3 regions of the Halomonas sp. Cn5-12 genome follow, and region 1 is predicted to be linked to each of the others. Evidence: predicted binding sites of a transcription regulator. Region 1 holds the regulator's gene; each other region holds the start of a gene.
What was found. Region 1 encodes FliA, which starts transcription of late flagellar genes. Its sites were predicted from a motif close to CTAAAGTTNNNNNNNNNNCNGCCGATA; they were not measured.

Region 1 (4,840 bases):
ATCGTCGCATTGGTTGGCCCCACTGGGGTGGGTAAAACGACCACTACTGCGAAGCTTGCGGCACGCTTTGTGATGCGCCACGGCACTCGCCCAGTGGCGCTAGTGACCACCGATAGCTTCCGTATCGGCGCTCATGAGCAGCTGCGCATTTATGCACGGCTCTTGGATACGCCCATGTATGCCCTAGACGCTGAACAGCCGATTGATGAATTGGTTGGTCGGCTACAAGGTAAGCAGTGGGTGATTATTGATACCGTGGGGATGAGCCAGCGGGATCAGCGGGTGATTGAACAGATCGCCCATTTACAGGGTGGGAAGTCCACCGTGCGTCTGGTGCTGTTGCTCAACGCCGCCAGTCAGCCGGAAACGCTAGAAGAAGTCGTATTGCGCTACCGCCAAGCGGCGAGAGCTGCAGGTGCCGAGTTAGACGACTGTATCATCACGAAGCAAGACGAAGCTGGGCGGCTTGCGCCGGTATTAGACATCGTCATGCGCCACGGTATGAGGGTGCTGTTTGGCTCCTATGGCCAGCAGGTGCCAGAAGATATGGTGGTCGCGACACCACCCGCACTGATTGATCAAGCACTGTCGGCCAACGTTTCGAGTAGCGCGCGTGCTGAAACAGCCCCACTCAGCTTGCCACGCTGGTCGCGGGATGTGTTAGGGCAGGGGCGCAGGCTCTCCTCGGTGTTAACCCGCTTGCGTCAGCGGGTCGTCGATTTTCACCGCTTGGAAGCCGCCTGGGACATCGCAGCGCTGCCGGGGGTGATACAAGACCAGCGCCTAGATGAGCTGTTAGCCGGAGCCTCCACCACTCGTGACGCGTTAGGGGTGGTTTGGTCGCCCCGCCGCAACGAGCGAGGTTGTGACTGGTCGATGCCAGATGTTGCCCTGAATGAGCAAGGTGCTTGGCTGGCACTGACTCGCCTTCAGCACCGTCAGCTAGCGGGCTGGCAGCCACGTTTGGTGCGTTGTGCAGGAGATGTTGCGGTTCATCTGCTGCCTACCCTGCCAGACGCTGAGGCGCTGGCTTGGCTAAACGCTCAGCATCTGACGTGGGTCAGCATGGTGCCCGCGAGCCAGCGGGTATACTGCCAGGGCGAGCGCTATACCCTGCGTTCCCTGTTCCAAGAAAGCACCTTAACCCATAGCGTGGGCATCCGTTTCCGCGGGCAAAGCATGCAGCTTTCCAGCGCCTATGTTGAAGCGCAGGACGTATCAGGTAACCCCGTATTGGCGTGGGTCGGTGAGGTAAGCGACCCTGAAAGCACTAAGCGAATCGTGCGCCGCTACTGGCTAACGCCTGCACGTTTGGGCAGCGATGTGTTAACGCTTTTAATCACTCAACTGCAGAGTGACGGACTGGCATCGCTCACCAAGCGTGCTTGGCAGCAGCTTAAAGAGGCCGATGGGGGTGATGTCAGCAGCGAGCTGCGCCTGCTGATGGCCAGCGGCGCGGCTGCAGTAGCTGGCCATCTAGATATCGTTGACGATGAGGACGCTCAGGCCCTGCGAGCCGATTTGCTGCGCTTGTTAGGAACCCAGCGCAAGCGGCGTGATACGGCACTGCTTGATGCATTAGTACACGTTCTGATGGCGCGCGATGCCATTCGTCAGCTAGGTAGCGTCAGTCGTGAGGGCGTGGTATGAGTGGCCAGGATCAGGCGGCTGGCCTGCGCAAATGGGCCGATTTACAGCGCCAGCAGCGCGGTGCTGATGAAGTCGGCCATAACGTGGAAAGTGACGAGGCAGTGCCTGCCGCACCCGTTAACGAAGAGAAAGCCGCCGCGCATACCCAGGAGGCCATGGCACCGACGGTAGCTGCTGCTGCCGAGCCTGCCACCGTGGCGCCTCCAAGACCGAAAAAAACGTTAGTGGTAGTAGGCTTACCTCATGCTGGCGCAGCGCAGGTGGACAAAGTGCGAGGTCGGCTGGGGCAATGGTCGGCCCTTGGAAGGCAATGGGCAGGAGACCCACATGATTGGGATGTTCATATTGTCATGCCTGACAGCGCCTCGCTGACTGACTTAGCCGAGCGTTACTCACGCTGGGCGTTGTGGATCAACAGTGATGCTGACGCCTTTGCCACCATGTACCGAGTGTTGCGCCAATTACGCGAGCATGGTGGTCCGCAGCGTCTTCTAGCCCTTCATGAACCCCACCTGCCGCGCCGGGGGTTGCTGGATAATTTGGGCAATGCTTCCGCTCGTTATTTAGATATTGAGCTTCTGCTGCTGGCGCGCTAGCGGCGGGCCAGGGTGCATGTGTCGCTCAAGGGGAGAGTTATGCAGAGTTTGGCGAGTTGGGTAAGTAACGCTAAGCAGATGGCTATTGAGGCGTTGATAAAACCTGCAAAGTTGTTAACAGTAAGAAAAATGGGCTGTTTAGGGCTAGTAGCAGGGTTATGGCTTTTCGCGTTGAATACGCAGGCCGCAACCGGCAGTTGGAGCAGCCAAGTGCCTAGTGTGATGGTAGCAATGAGCGACCGTACCAGCAGCAGCCAGGCGATAACCCCGCCAGCGGGCGTCCCACTGCGTAATGCTGTGCTGTCGCGAATTCAATGGCGCTTTGAATCACCGCCGGGAACGCCTGTGAACGCTTGGCTATGTCATCCTGAACGCTGTGTTGCACTATCAGGCATGCGCGGTAGCACGACCGCTCTATCGGGAATGTTGGCGAGCGCACCGCTGTACTTTCGGTTTACGCTGCAGCCAGGGCAACGCCCTGTGCGAGTACAGGGGTTACAAGTGATCGTGAACTATCAGTAAAGGTTGTTAAGCCGCGAGGCACGAGGATGTATACAGCACAAGGCAGGATCAAACAGAGTGAGCTGTTAACTCAATACATGCCACTGGTGAGACGTCAGGCCTTAACGCTGCAGGTAAGGTTGCCCGCGAGTATTGAGCTGGATGATCTGATCCAGGCGGGTATGGTGGGCTTGTTAGAGGCATTAGGGCGCTTTGATGCTGCCCAAGGAGCAACATTTGCTACCTTTGCAAGCCAGCGCATCCGTGGCGCGATGATGGACGAGCTGCGCACTCGTGACTGGCTGCCCCGCAGCGTACGCCGCTCGGCACGGGCGGTAGATGATGCTGTGCGTCGTTTAGAGCAGCAGCTGGGGCGCCCCCCGGAAGAGGGGGAGATTGCCCGTGAACTGGAGATGCCGCTAAGTGATTACCAGCAACTGCTCAACGATACCAATAGCGGGAAATTATTGCCGTTCGAAGAGCTCATTGCGGATGGCGGCGAGCCTGCGGGGGACGACACTCACCGACAGCCGTTTGAACAATTATTGGATGAACAGCAGCGGCAAACGCTGATCGACGCCATTGAAGCACTGCCCGAGCGCGAGAAGCTGCTAATGGCGCTGTATTACCAAGAAGAGATGAATCTAAAAGAAGTGGGCGCTGTGCTCGGTGTCACCGAATCACGGGTTTCACAGCTTCACAGCCAGGCGGTGAGTCGGCTGCGTGCTCGCCTACATGAGACTAATTAACCCTCTCACTCACTAACCATAACCGGCGAGGAGCCGTTGATGAATCCATCTACGCTGATCGGTATATTTGCCAGCATGCTGTTGTTGGTAAGCGTTTTATTTTTTACCGCAGAGTCTCCCGAGAGCTTTATTAACTTACCGGGGCTTGCCATTGTGGTCACTGGCACGCTGGCGGCCACGTTTATCAGCTATCCGCTGAAAGAAGTGCTGCGTGTGGTGCGTCTGGTTGGTTTAGTTTTCCGCCGTGAAAACACCTATGTGCGAGATGACATCAATGAGTTGGTTTCCATGTCGCGCCTTTGGTTTAAGGGGGATGTTAGAGCGGTTGAGAAAGAACTGGAACATACCCGTAATCCGTTTTTGCGCACCGGTATTCAACTGGTCATTGCGAATACAAAAGAGGATGAAATCTTCGACATGCTGCGCTGGCGTATTGCGCGGCTGAAAGCCCGCGAGCATGCTGAAGCCCAAATTTTCCGCACCATGGCCACCTATGCACCGGCCTTTGGCATGATTGGTACTTTGGTAGGCTTGGTCAACATGCTCGAAGTGATGGATGCGGGTGACCTGGAAGTAATTGGGCCCCGGATGGCAGTGGCGCTGTTGACTACTTTCTATGGCATCCTGTTGGCCAATTTGGTGTTTAAACCGATTGCCGTGAAGCTAGAGCGGCGTACGGAAGAGCGCCTTATCACTATGAACATGGTGCTGGAAGGCATTTCGCTAATTACCAAGCGCCGTCTGCCATCGTTTATTGAAGAGACGCTTAACTCCTTCGTAGCGAATTACCACGACGAAATTCGTGACTCGAACGTTAAGCCTCGGCCCGATATGGGTGCCGCATTAAAAGGGTAGCGCCATGCTCGACCGCGACTCACGGCATGCTTTGGAGCTTCCCGCCGAAGTGGGGGAGAGTGACGAGAGCTGGCTGACCAGTTACCTGGATGTATTGACGCTGCTGATTACCCTGTTTGTACTGCTGTTGGCGCTTACGCCATCCGGCGGTGGCGAAGGGAGTGAAAGCAGTATCATGGATCCCTCGAATGCCGTTACGTCACTGCCATTGGCTAGCCTAGCCACAGGAATACTTCCCCGCCACGATGGCTTACATCCCCAAATGGCAGGGCTTGATATCCCTGGAGTGAGTGTCTCCCAGGGGCAAGAGGGCGTTACGCTACGTATTGACGATAGCCTTTTATTTCCCAGTGGCAATGATGTGCTAACGCCCCAGGGGCAAGTTGTGTTAGAACGGCTCTCTCCGGTGCTACAGGCTTTTGATGGTCAAATTTCCGTTGAGGGCCACACCGATAATGTGCCGATCGCGACCGCTCGGTTTCCGTCTAA
Region 2 (4,840 bases), on a different contig from region 1:
TGTGCGAATAGCTGGCGAGCCGTCCGTCGGGAATCATCAGCAGTGCTCGCCAAACGTTCAGCTGAAAATTGGTGCCGCGTACGTGTAGCGACAGCGCCCCCGGCGCAGCCGTTTTCCCTGGCTCGAACAGCGCATCGACGGCATAGCGGGTCGCCTCTGGCCGGTGGCGCACGGTACTGCGCGGCCACTCAGCGGCGAGCTGAGCCAGCATCTCTGCCTCGGGCGTGGCGGCCAGAAACCCCATTCGGCAAATACCCCTTGGCGTCGCTGCCACCAACACTTCGCCAAACGGCGTGGGATGAATGCCGTAAGCAATCTCCACGCCCTCCCCTTGGCGCTTAAACTCGCCAGGCGTGACCGCTTCCAGTGTCACAAAATGATCGTAAAGCCGCGAGCCACCGCTTAGCCCCAGCGCCTGGGCGGTATCGGCCAGGCTTTGCGCCGAGGCAATGAGCTGTTTACCCCGCGCCAGCGTCAGCGCCTGCAAAAAGCGCTTGGGGCTAACGCCTGCATAGCGGCAAAACAGCCGCTGAAAATGGAACGCGCTCAAATGCACCTGCGCCGCCACCGTCTCCAAACTCGGCTGCTGGGTGGCGTTGGCCACCATAAAGGCCATGGCTTTTTCGATGCGGGCGTAGTCGTTCATTGCTTCTATCTCACGGGTAAGGCTAAGGGATAACGCTCACAGTAGTTCAAGCTTAACCAGCGAAGGCCCCAGGGCCCACCCGAATCTTGCTCAGTTTGCATCCCTTTTATCGCCAAATGCCCAATAAACGCTACGCTGGACATTATCTCCCTACACCCACAGTATGGGCCTCCGGAAGGATCGCCATTGCCATTTACGTCAGGAGGACATCATGGACAGTACCCCCCCGAACCAACGGGATGCGGTAAAACTGTTCGCCCGCTTGGGCTACGCATCGCGAGGCGTGGTATATCTGCTGGTGGGTGGATTAGCGGCACTGGCGGCGTTTGGCCAAGGCGGCCAAACCGAAGGCAGCCGCGGCGCGCTTGAAAGCGTACTAACCGCCCCCTTCGGCAAAGTGCTGCTGGGCGTTATTGCATTGGGGTTAGTGGGCTATGCCGTATGGCGCACGCTGCAAGCCCTTCAGGATACTGATCACCACGGCAGCGGCACTAAAGGGCTGGCGATTCGCGGGGGCTTGCTGGTTAGCGCCGTTACGCATACGTTCTTGGCCTTTTTTGCTGCCAAGCTTGTGGTTCATATCGGCGGCTCTAGCGGCTCAGGAGATGGTTCTGAAAGTGCGGCCAGTTGGCTGATGCAGCAGCCCTTCGGGCGCTGGCTGGTGGCCGCAGTCGGCATTGCGCTGATTGGCGCGGGCATCGCCCATGCCATTAAAGGCTGGAAAGCAAAATTCGACCGCCACTTCTCAATGCCTGCCAAAGTGCAGCGCTGGGCTTACCCAGTATGCCGCTTTGGTTTAGCGGTGCGTGGATTGGTATTTGTTATGGTTGGCAGCTTCTTTATCCTAGCGGCTTACCAGTTCAACCCTAACCAAGCGGGCGGCACGACCGAAGTGTTCAGCACGTTAAGAGGCCAAGCCTTGGGCCAGTGGCTGCTCGCGTTTGTGGCTGTTGGGCTATTTGCGTTTGGCGTGTATAGCTTATTAACCGCTGTTTACCGCCGTATTAACCCTTCCCTGTAGCGCTCCTATGGCCTTTACATCAACGCGTACGAAGCAGTGGTTTGAGCGTATTAACGGCTCGAAAAATATGTTGTGGCTGCTCGCCACGCTCTCCTTTTTAGAAACCATTATTCTGCCGATTCCCATTGAACTGGTATTAATCCCGCTAATGGCAGTGAACCGGCAGCGCATCTGGGCTATTGCCGCCGTTACCACGCTGGGCTGTTTAGTGGCTTCGATAGTGGGCTACGGCGTGGGCATGGTGCTCTACCAATCCCTCGGCACGTGGTTTATCGAATTTATGGGGATGGAGCAGAGCTATCAGGCGTTTCAAGGCTTCTTTGACCAGTACGGCTTTGCAGCCATTCTCGCCATTGGCATTTTGCCGATTCCGTTTCAGGTGGCGATGATTACCGCCGGGCTCTCGGGCTACCCCATCGCGCTGTTCGCCCTGGCCGCCCTCATCGCCCGCGGGCTGCGTTACTACGGACTAGCATGGCTGGTACACCGTTTTGGGCACCGAGTGGAAAGCATGTGGAAACGCCATGCGCTGAAGACCAGCCTAGCGCTGGGCAGTGTGGTGCTTCTGCTAGTCCTGGGGATGCAGGCACTGGCGGGGCTGATCGTGTAGAAAACACACTAGCCGCCAACGTTGGCGGCTATTGATGGGCGCGAATCACGTTACTGCACGTAGTAGCCGCTCACTCGCCACGTGCCCTCTTCCAGATGTGGCGTGACGACTTCGACCACGCGCTGGTTATTCGTGAACTGGGTTTTAAAAGCGAACTCTTTGTAATCGTTGCGCGGCGCCCCAGGCATCGAGGTGTACTGCGACATGCGGATGCGCCGCCGCGACTCGACGCTGCCCAAATCGTTGCGGGCCAGCGTCACCACGCGCTGCAGCATGGTGGGAGAAAGCGGCGTCTTCAACAGCGGCGACGACTTTTCCCAAGCCTGCTCATATTCACCTTGATCAATCGCTTCCAGCCAAGCGAGCGCGGCCGCTTCCGCCGCCTCGGTGGTAGACGCCTGTACATAAGAAGTCATCGCCAGGAGCAACGCAGAGAGAATGAGAGCAAAGGGTTTTAGCATGGCAGCCTCGTATGGCAATCGAATGTGTCGTGCGACTTTAGTAGTTATCGGACCATCACACAATTTCTTTAATCACATTAACCCTAAAGCGCTAGCCAGGCTGTGAAAGAGTGCAAACTTGATCGCCGCTTGGCCAAGCCACTCCTACGCCTTCTCAAACTCCAACCGCTCGTTTACTATGCGCCTCCTCATTTATGTCAGCCCTCACCATTAGGCCACTATGTCCGTCAACGCGCTCTACACCGACCTGTCTGGCTACTACGATTTGATGTGCGTCGACATCGACTACCTGGCCCAAAGCCACGCCATTCGTCGCCTGCACCAAATTTTTGGTAATGAAGGCAAACGCCATTTGGACTTAGCCTGCGGCACCGGCCCTCACGTGCGTCATTTTCTGGATGCTGGCTACACCAGCAGCGGGTTGGATATTAACCAACCGATGCTGGATATTGCCGCCCAACGCTGCCCAGAGGCGCACTTCTCACTGCAGGATATGAGCAGCTTTGAGGTCGACGAACCGCTGGATCTCATCACCTGCTTTCTCTACTCCATCCACTACAGCGATGGCCTGGACAAGCTCGGCGACTGCATCGCCAGTGCCCACCGCGCCTTGAACGAGGGCGGCGTGTTCTGCTTCAACGCGGTGGATAAGCAGCGGATCGACAACGCGCTGTTCGTCAAGCACACGGTCCAGCAGGCGGAGGATAGGTTCACTTTCCGCTCCGGGTGGCACTACAGCGGCCAAGGGGAGCGGCAGTCGCTGCGGCTGAGCATCGAAAAGACCACGGCGGAGACAACGAAGGTGTGGTACGACGAGCACCCCATGGTGGCCGTCAGTTTTAGCGAACTCATCGCCCTGCTGGAGCCTACCTTCGAGGTGCACGTGTTTGAGCATGATTACCAGACCATCACGCCCTGGGATAACGTCTCAGGCAATGCGATCTTCGTGTGTGTGAAGCGCGAGGGCCTCGCTTAGCCTTTATCGTTCGGGCGCAGCTGAAGCTGAATGCCCATCAGGAAATTGCGCAGCATCTGATCTTTGCACTCACGGTAGTTCTTATGGCTGGGCTTGCGGAAAAACGCGCTAAGCTCATGTGCGCTAAGCGGCAAGCCCACTTGCTCGAACACTTCTAAAATATCCTCTGCCTTCATGTTCAGCGCGATACGCAGTTTCTGGAACACCATATTGTTGTTCAGCTGCGATTCTGGCGCAGGCTGCGGGCCTTCACGCTTGCCGCGTTTGAAGCTGATGAAACCGTTCAAAAACGACGCCAGCTCTTTGTTCTTCATGGTCACGAAGGCGTCGTCCTCGTCTTTTTTCAGCCACGCCGTCACCTGCTCCTGGGTCACGCTCACGTCCGCCAGGGCGAAGATCTTGACGATGGTGTTGTCTTTTAAATCAAAGGTGTAGCGGATACGGCGAAAAATATCGTTGTTGGTCAAAATCAGGTTCCTAACCGGTAGTTAATGTTGCCAGCAGCTCATCAATTTCTGCTTTAAGTTCGTTATCTTCAATAGTGTGGGCACTGGCCTGGGCCTGCTGCAAGCGTTCAATCGCCGCCTGGTTGTCGCCCAGCTCCACTTGCAGTGCCGCCATGGAAAAACCAATCGAGGCAATGTGGTCGTTCGACTGCTTGGCTACCGCCTTATCCAGCGCTTTTTGGTAGATCGGCAGCGCGTCTTCTAGCTCTTCGGTGAAGTCGGCCAGGGTTTCCCACTGCTCTGGGTGGTCTTTCCCGGTATTCTCGTGCTCGGTGCAGATCGCCTCAAGCTCGGCATACAGCGCTTCAAAAGTGGCGCGGTCATCTTTGGCAGCCGCCTTCATCAGCTTTTCGGCAAGCTCGTACACCGCCTTGTAAATTTTGGTGTTAATCATCGACCACGACTCTGTTCATTCGGAATGGAGACAAAACGCCCTACATGCGTGTGCGTTTAGCGTCATGACAGGATTATACCTGGTTGGGATGGAGGCACGGGCAAAACCGCGGCCTTTGTGCTGCCGCTGCTGGAAAAATTCAGCAAAGCCGCAGAGCCGCTGCGCGGTAAACGCATCCGTGCACTGATCCTCGTACCCACCCGCGAGCTGGCGGTTCAGGTGGAAG
Region 3 (4,840 bases), on a different contig from region 1:
CGTGGTCGTGGGCCTGCTGCTGTCTACGTTCCTGACACAGACCATTGGTCGTCGTATTCAACTCTCCGATGACCTGCGCCGCAAACTGCCGCTTTTGGAAGTGCGCTTGAATAGCTACGTGCCCAACGCGCTGCGCGTGCTGCGCACGGTGATCGTCGTTGCGGTGATCATGGTGGTGCTGGATGCCTGGGGAGCCTTTAACCTCGCCGCTTGGTATGCTTCCGAGCGCGGTGCCAATCTGGTGGGTAACCTGATCAGCGTAGCAGTGATCCTGATTGTGTCGCTGGGCATATGGCTGGGCTTGGCAAGCCTGATTGAGCACAAGCTCAACCCGGAAACCGGTCACGGCGAACCCTCTGCCCGTGCCAAAACGCTGCTGAGCCTGTTCCGTAATGCGCTGGCCATTGCCATGGTGACCATCACCGGCATGATCGTGCTCTCGGAAATCGGCATCAATATTGGGCCGCTAATTGCTGGTGCCGGTGTGCTGGGTCTGGCGATTGGTTTTGGTGCCCAGAAGCTGGTGCAGGATGTGATCACCGGGGTGTTCATTCAGGTAGAGAACGCCATGAACACCGGCGACGTGGTGACCGTGGGCGGCGTGACCGGCACGGCCGAGCGTTTGAGTATCCGCTCGGTGGGCATTCGTGACCTGTCCGGTACCTACCATATCGTGCCGTTCTCCAGTGTGGATACCGTCTCCAACTACATGCGTGAGTACGGCAACCATGTGGGCGAGTACGGTATTGGTTACAACGAAAGTATCGACGAGGCGATCGAGCAGCTACAGCTGGCCTTCGAAGATCTTAAAGCCAGCGAAGAGCATGGTCATAAACTATTGGCAGATATGACCGTGGCGGGTGTCACCGCGCTGGCCGACAGCTCGGTTAATATCCGTGTCGTGATCAAGACCACGCCAGGCGATCAGTGGGCTGTAGGCCGTGCCTACAACCGCCTAGTGAAACTGCGCTTTGATGCGGCGGGTATCGAGATTCCGTTCCCGCATACCACGCTCTACTTTGGCGAAACCAAAGGCGGCAAGACTCCGCCCGCCAACGTGCGCATTCTGGATGCGAAAGCGGAAAGAAAGCGCACCGAGACGGCACCGCTTGCAGAGCGTAGCGAAGCCTCGCTTGAGCATGAACCGGATCACCATAAGCCGGACCATGATGATGTGGATGAAACCTAAGCGTACGCTTAGGTAAGCCAATGAGGCCGCCTTCGGGCGGCCTCATTGCGTTGGGTCAGTCGCGCCGCTCGCCAGGGTAGTTTTCGGAGTGGCGACCCTCTAGGTTGATCGATTCGCCGCCGTCTACAAATAGCACTTGCCCGGCCACAAAGGCATTATCCAGCAAATAGTGCAAGGCTTGTACAAGGTGTGCTGGGTTGCCTTGGTGATTGACCGGAATGCCTTCGATGCGCCATTGGATATAGTCGCTGGTACGTTGGGAGGCAGGCAGCACGACACCAGGGGCGATACCGTTAATCCGTAGGCGCGGAGCAAACTCCAGCGCTGCCATACGGGTCATCTCAGCTAGGCTTTTCTTGGAGAGCAGGTACGCCGCATACGGATATTGGTGATAGGCCACTTTGTTGTCGATGATATTGATGACCTGGCCGTGTTCGACCACCTCGGCAAAGTGGCGTGTGAGTAGCAGCGGGGTGAACATATTGACCCGAAACTGGGTCTCCAGCATGGCCATATCGGTACGGGCAATCGGCGCTGGTTCATAAGCTGAGGCGCTATTGAGCAGCACGTTCAACCCAGGAAAACGCGTTTTAGCTTGGGTGATTAATCCTTCTAGCGAATCCTCTAAAAAGTTGCAGGGCAGAATCTCGCACTCACGACCCTTGCCGCGAATTACGTCTGCCACTTCCTCTGCTTCCCCCCGGGAGCTATTCACGTGTAGCGCGATATCAAAGCCCTTATCGGCTAGCGCTTCAGCAAAATAGCGGCCCAGGCGCGTGGCGCCGCCAGTTACAAGTGCAGCAGGTGTCTCCATTGCTTTATCCCTCGCAGCAGGTAGTGTTTGTTAACTAACGTTGTCATGGTAATCAAAAAGACTCTCTGCGTGAGCGCAGCGTTTGTCAATAACTTGTACAGAGCTTGAACGGGATGGTTAACCGTCTACTCTGTTGGAGCGCCGATTGATGCCTATACGCTAAAACGGTGTGGGCTAGGTCATCGGCTCACCAGCCGTTAGTCATCCAGCCTCTTATATTGGGATATAGTTATGTCATTAAGGTCGTCACCCGTAACGTCAACTCCCTCGCCCGTGTCGGCTCAACACGAGTGCGTTATCTCGCTAGGAACCAATATTGAGCCAGAGTATCACTTTGCCAAAGCCCTTGAGATTTTGAGCAGTGAGTGCGAACTGCTGGCCCGCTCCGAAGCGGTGCGCACTGCCCCGGTAGGCTTTCAGCAGCAGCCAGACTTCTTAAATGCCGCCCTGGTGGTGCGCACTACGCTTGAGCTGGGCGACTTTAAAGCCTACCTAAAAGAGGTTGAGCATCGCTTAGGCCGTGTTCGCGGGCCGATCAAATCTGGCCCCCGGACCATGGACTTAGACATTGTGGTCTGGGATGGCGAAGTGGTCGACGATGGCTACTTTCATCATGACTATGTTCGGGGGCCAGTGGACGAAGTGCTAGCCGTACTGAAGAGACCGAACTGAAAAAACCGAACTGAAAAAAATAGTAGCGACTGGGAAAGTTTTACGGGGCAGGGCTCACGTTTTCTAAAGATAGGCCGATATTCACGCTACCACCGCACTGTTTGCGTTCACTTCCGAGGTCACGCCCGTGATCAGCCTTGCGACTAATATCACGTCGCTACTGGTGATGAATAATCTACGCAGTAGCCAGCAAGCGATGCAGACCTCCATGGAGCGTCTGTCATCTGGGCTGCGTATTAATAGCGCCAAGGATGACCCGGCAGGCCAGGCGATTGCCAATCGCATGGGCGCACAAATTCGCGGTATGAACCAAGCGATCCGTAATACCAACGACGGCATCTCTATGGTGCAAACCGCCGAAGGCTCGTTGGACCTGATCAACGATAGCCTTCAGCGCATCCGCGAACTCAGCGTTCAGGCGCTCAACGGCACCAATTCCTCAGAAGATCGGGCGTCTATTCAGTTAGAGATCGACCAACGGCTGGAAGAGATTGACCGCGTCGCCAAGCAGAGCAACTTTAACGGCATTAAGCTGATCGAGCGCGATAAAACGCTCAATATTCAGGTAGGGGCCAACGCTGGGGATGTGATTGGCGTGAGCTTTTCGGCGATGGGGCATCAGGCGCTGGGGTTGGATAACTTCAGCGTATTAGATGATGGCTCGGCCACGCCCAAACCAATGGATATCGTCGATGAAGCCATGAAGCAGGTCGACCGCCAGCGCAGCTATTTAGGCGCGGTGCAGAACCGCTTCGAGAGCGTCATTGACGGGCTCAACACCAACATCATTAACACCTCCGCCGCACAGTCGCGTATTCAAGACGCCGACTACGCGCAAGAAATTTCCAACCTTATTCGCGCCCAACTGCTTCAGCAGGTGGGTATCGCGATGCTGACCCGGGTGAACCAACAGCCGCAGATGATTCTGCGGCTGTTGGAAGGGCTGTAGTTAGAGCTAGCTGATCACCGTTAGTCGATGATGCCCTGTTCCCGCGCCATGGCGTAAGCCGCTTGCGGGCCGTTCCATAGCGAGGGCAGCAGAATCAGCGACACCGGGATCGCGGTGATCACGATAAACTGCTGCAGCGCGCCAATTTGACCTGCACCCATATACAGCAGCACGGCCGCCATCAGGGCCATCGCAATGCCCCAGAAAGCGCGCATGCAGGGGCTGGGGGCATCGTGTCCCGCACCGACAACGGCAATCGCGTAGCTCATGGAGTCGCCGGTGGTGGCCACAAAAATCGTGGTCAGCAGCAGAATCGCCAGTGCCATCCAGGTGCCACCGGGCAGCGCTTGAGCCACCGTGAGAGTCGCCACGTCAAACTGGAAGTTATTGAGCGCTTCGGTCAGGTCAATTACCCCGGTCAACTGATAGTAAATGCCGGAGCCGCCCAGTAGCGTAAACCATACGGTAGTGGCAATCGGGGCGAGTACGGCAACCGCCAGAATCATTTCGCGAATGCTGCGGCCCCGTGAAATGCGTGCCACAAAAATCGCCATCAGCGGTGCATAGCCGATAAACCAAGCAAAGAAGAACACCGTCCACCACTGCATCCACCACGCCGGGGCGGTTTCAGCGGTCATCGTGGCCATGGTGAAAAACTCGCTGACATACGCGCCCATGCTGGAAACGTAGGTGTTCACCAAAAACAGCGTGGGGCCGAACACGATAATCACGGCACCGATCGCTAAGGCCAGCAGTACGTTGAAACGGCTCAGCAGTTGGATGCCTTTATGCACCCCGCTCATCGAAGAGAGCACATAAACAGTGCCCAGTACGGCCAGAATCATCAGCTGCCCGGTGTAGCCTTCCGGCAGGCCAAACAGCTCATGCAGGCCAAAGCTTACCTGAGTGGCCAAAAAGCCGATGGGGCCGACTGTGCCCGCCACCAGCGCAATCACGCAGCAGGCATCCACTAAGCCGCCCAGCGGGCCACGCATCAAGCGCTCTCCCAAAACAGGGTAGAGCAGCGTTCGCGGCTGCAGCGGTTGGCCTTTCACGTAGTGCGCATGGGCCAGCACCACGGCGGTGAGCGAGCCCAGCACCGCCCAGGCCATAAAGCCCCAGTGCATAAACGACTGCGCCAGCGCGCCGGATACCGCTTCAGCGGTGCCTGCTTCGGTATCAAAGGCGGGTGGGGTGACCACAAAGTGGTACACCG

Region 2: L1249_RS10555 (DUF4019 domain-containing protein) is a predicted target of FliA. The motif match lies at 2,784-2,810, and genes of this name have one in related genera.
Region 3: L1249_RS12130 (flagellin N-terminal helical domain-containing protein) is a predicted target of FliA. The motif match lies at 2,729-2,755, and genes of this name have one in related genera.

The regions. Positions count from the first base shown of each region.
Region 1 covers NZ_JAKGAY010000002.1:48,924-53,763, forward strand. Annotated here, with positions in the region: gene flhF (flagellar biosynthesis protein FlhF) at 1-1,650, shown strand, start outside; gene L1249_RS01585 (hypothetical protein) at 1,647-2,246, shown strand; gene L1249_RS01590 (flagellar protein FlhE) at 2,418-2,768, shown strand; gene L1249_RS01595 (RNA polymerase sigma factor FliA) at 2,795-3,496, shown strand; gene L1249_RS01600 (motility protein A) at 3,536-4,351, shown strand; gene L1249_RS01605 (OmpA/MotB family protein) at 4,356-4,840, shown strand, end outside.
Region 2 covers NZ_JAKGAY010000016.1:75,692-80,531, reverse strand. Annotated here, with positions in the region: gene L1249_RS10570 (methylated-DNA--[protein]-cysteine S-methyltransferase) at 1-646, opposite strand, end outside; gene L1249_RS10565 (DUF1206 domain-containing protein) at 858-1,667, shown strand; gene L1249_RS10560 (YqaA family protein) at 1,675-2,277, shown strand; gene L1249_RS10555 (DUF4019 domain-containing protein) at 2,328-2,738, opposite strand; gene L1249_RS10550 (class I SAM-dependent DNA methyltransferase) at 2,959-3,714, shown strand; gene L1249_RS10545 (DUF1456 family protein) at 3,711-4,181, opposite strand; gene L1249_RS10540 (hypothetical protein) at 4,192-4,614, opposite strand; partial or broken gene L1249_RS10535 (DEAD/DEAH box helicase) at 4,708-4,840, shown strand, end outside.
Region 3 covers NZ_JAKGAY010000021.1:25,117-29,956, forward strand. Annotated here, with positions in the region: gene ybiO (mechanosensitive channel protein) at 1-1,189, shown strand, start outside; gene L1249_RS12120 (SDR family oxidoreductase) at 1,245-2,003, opposite strand; gene folK (2-amino-4-hydroxy-6-hydroxymethyldihydropteridine diphosphokinase) at 2,235-2,675, shown strand; gene L1249_RS12130 (flagellin N-terminal helical domain-containing protein) at 2,803-3,624, shown strand; gene L1249_RS12135 (BCCT family transporter) at 3,645-4,840, opposite strand, start outside.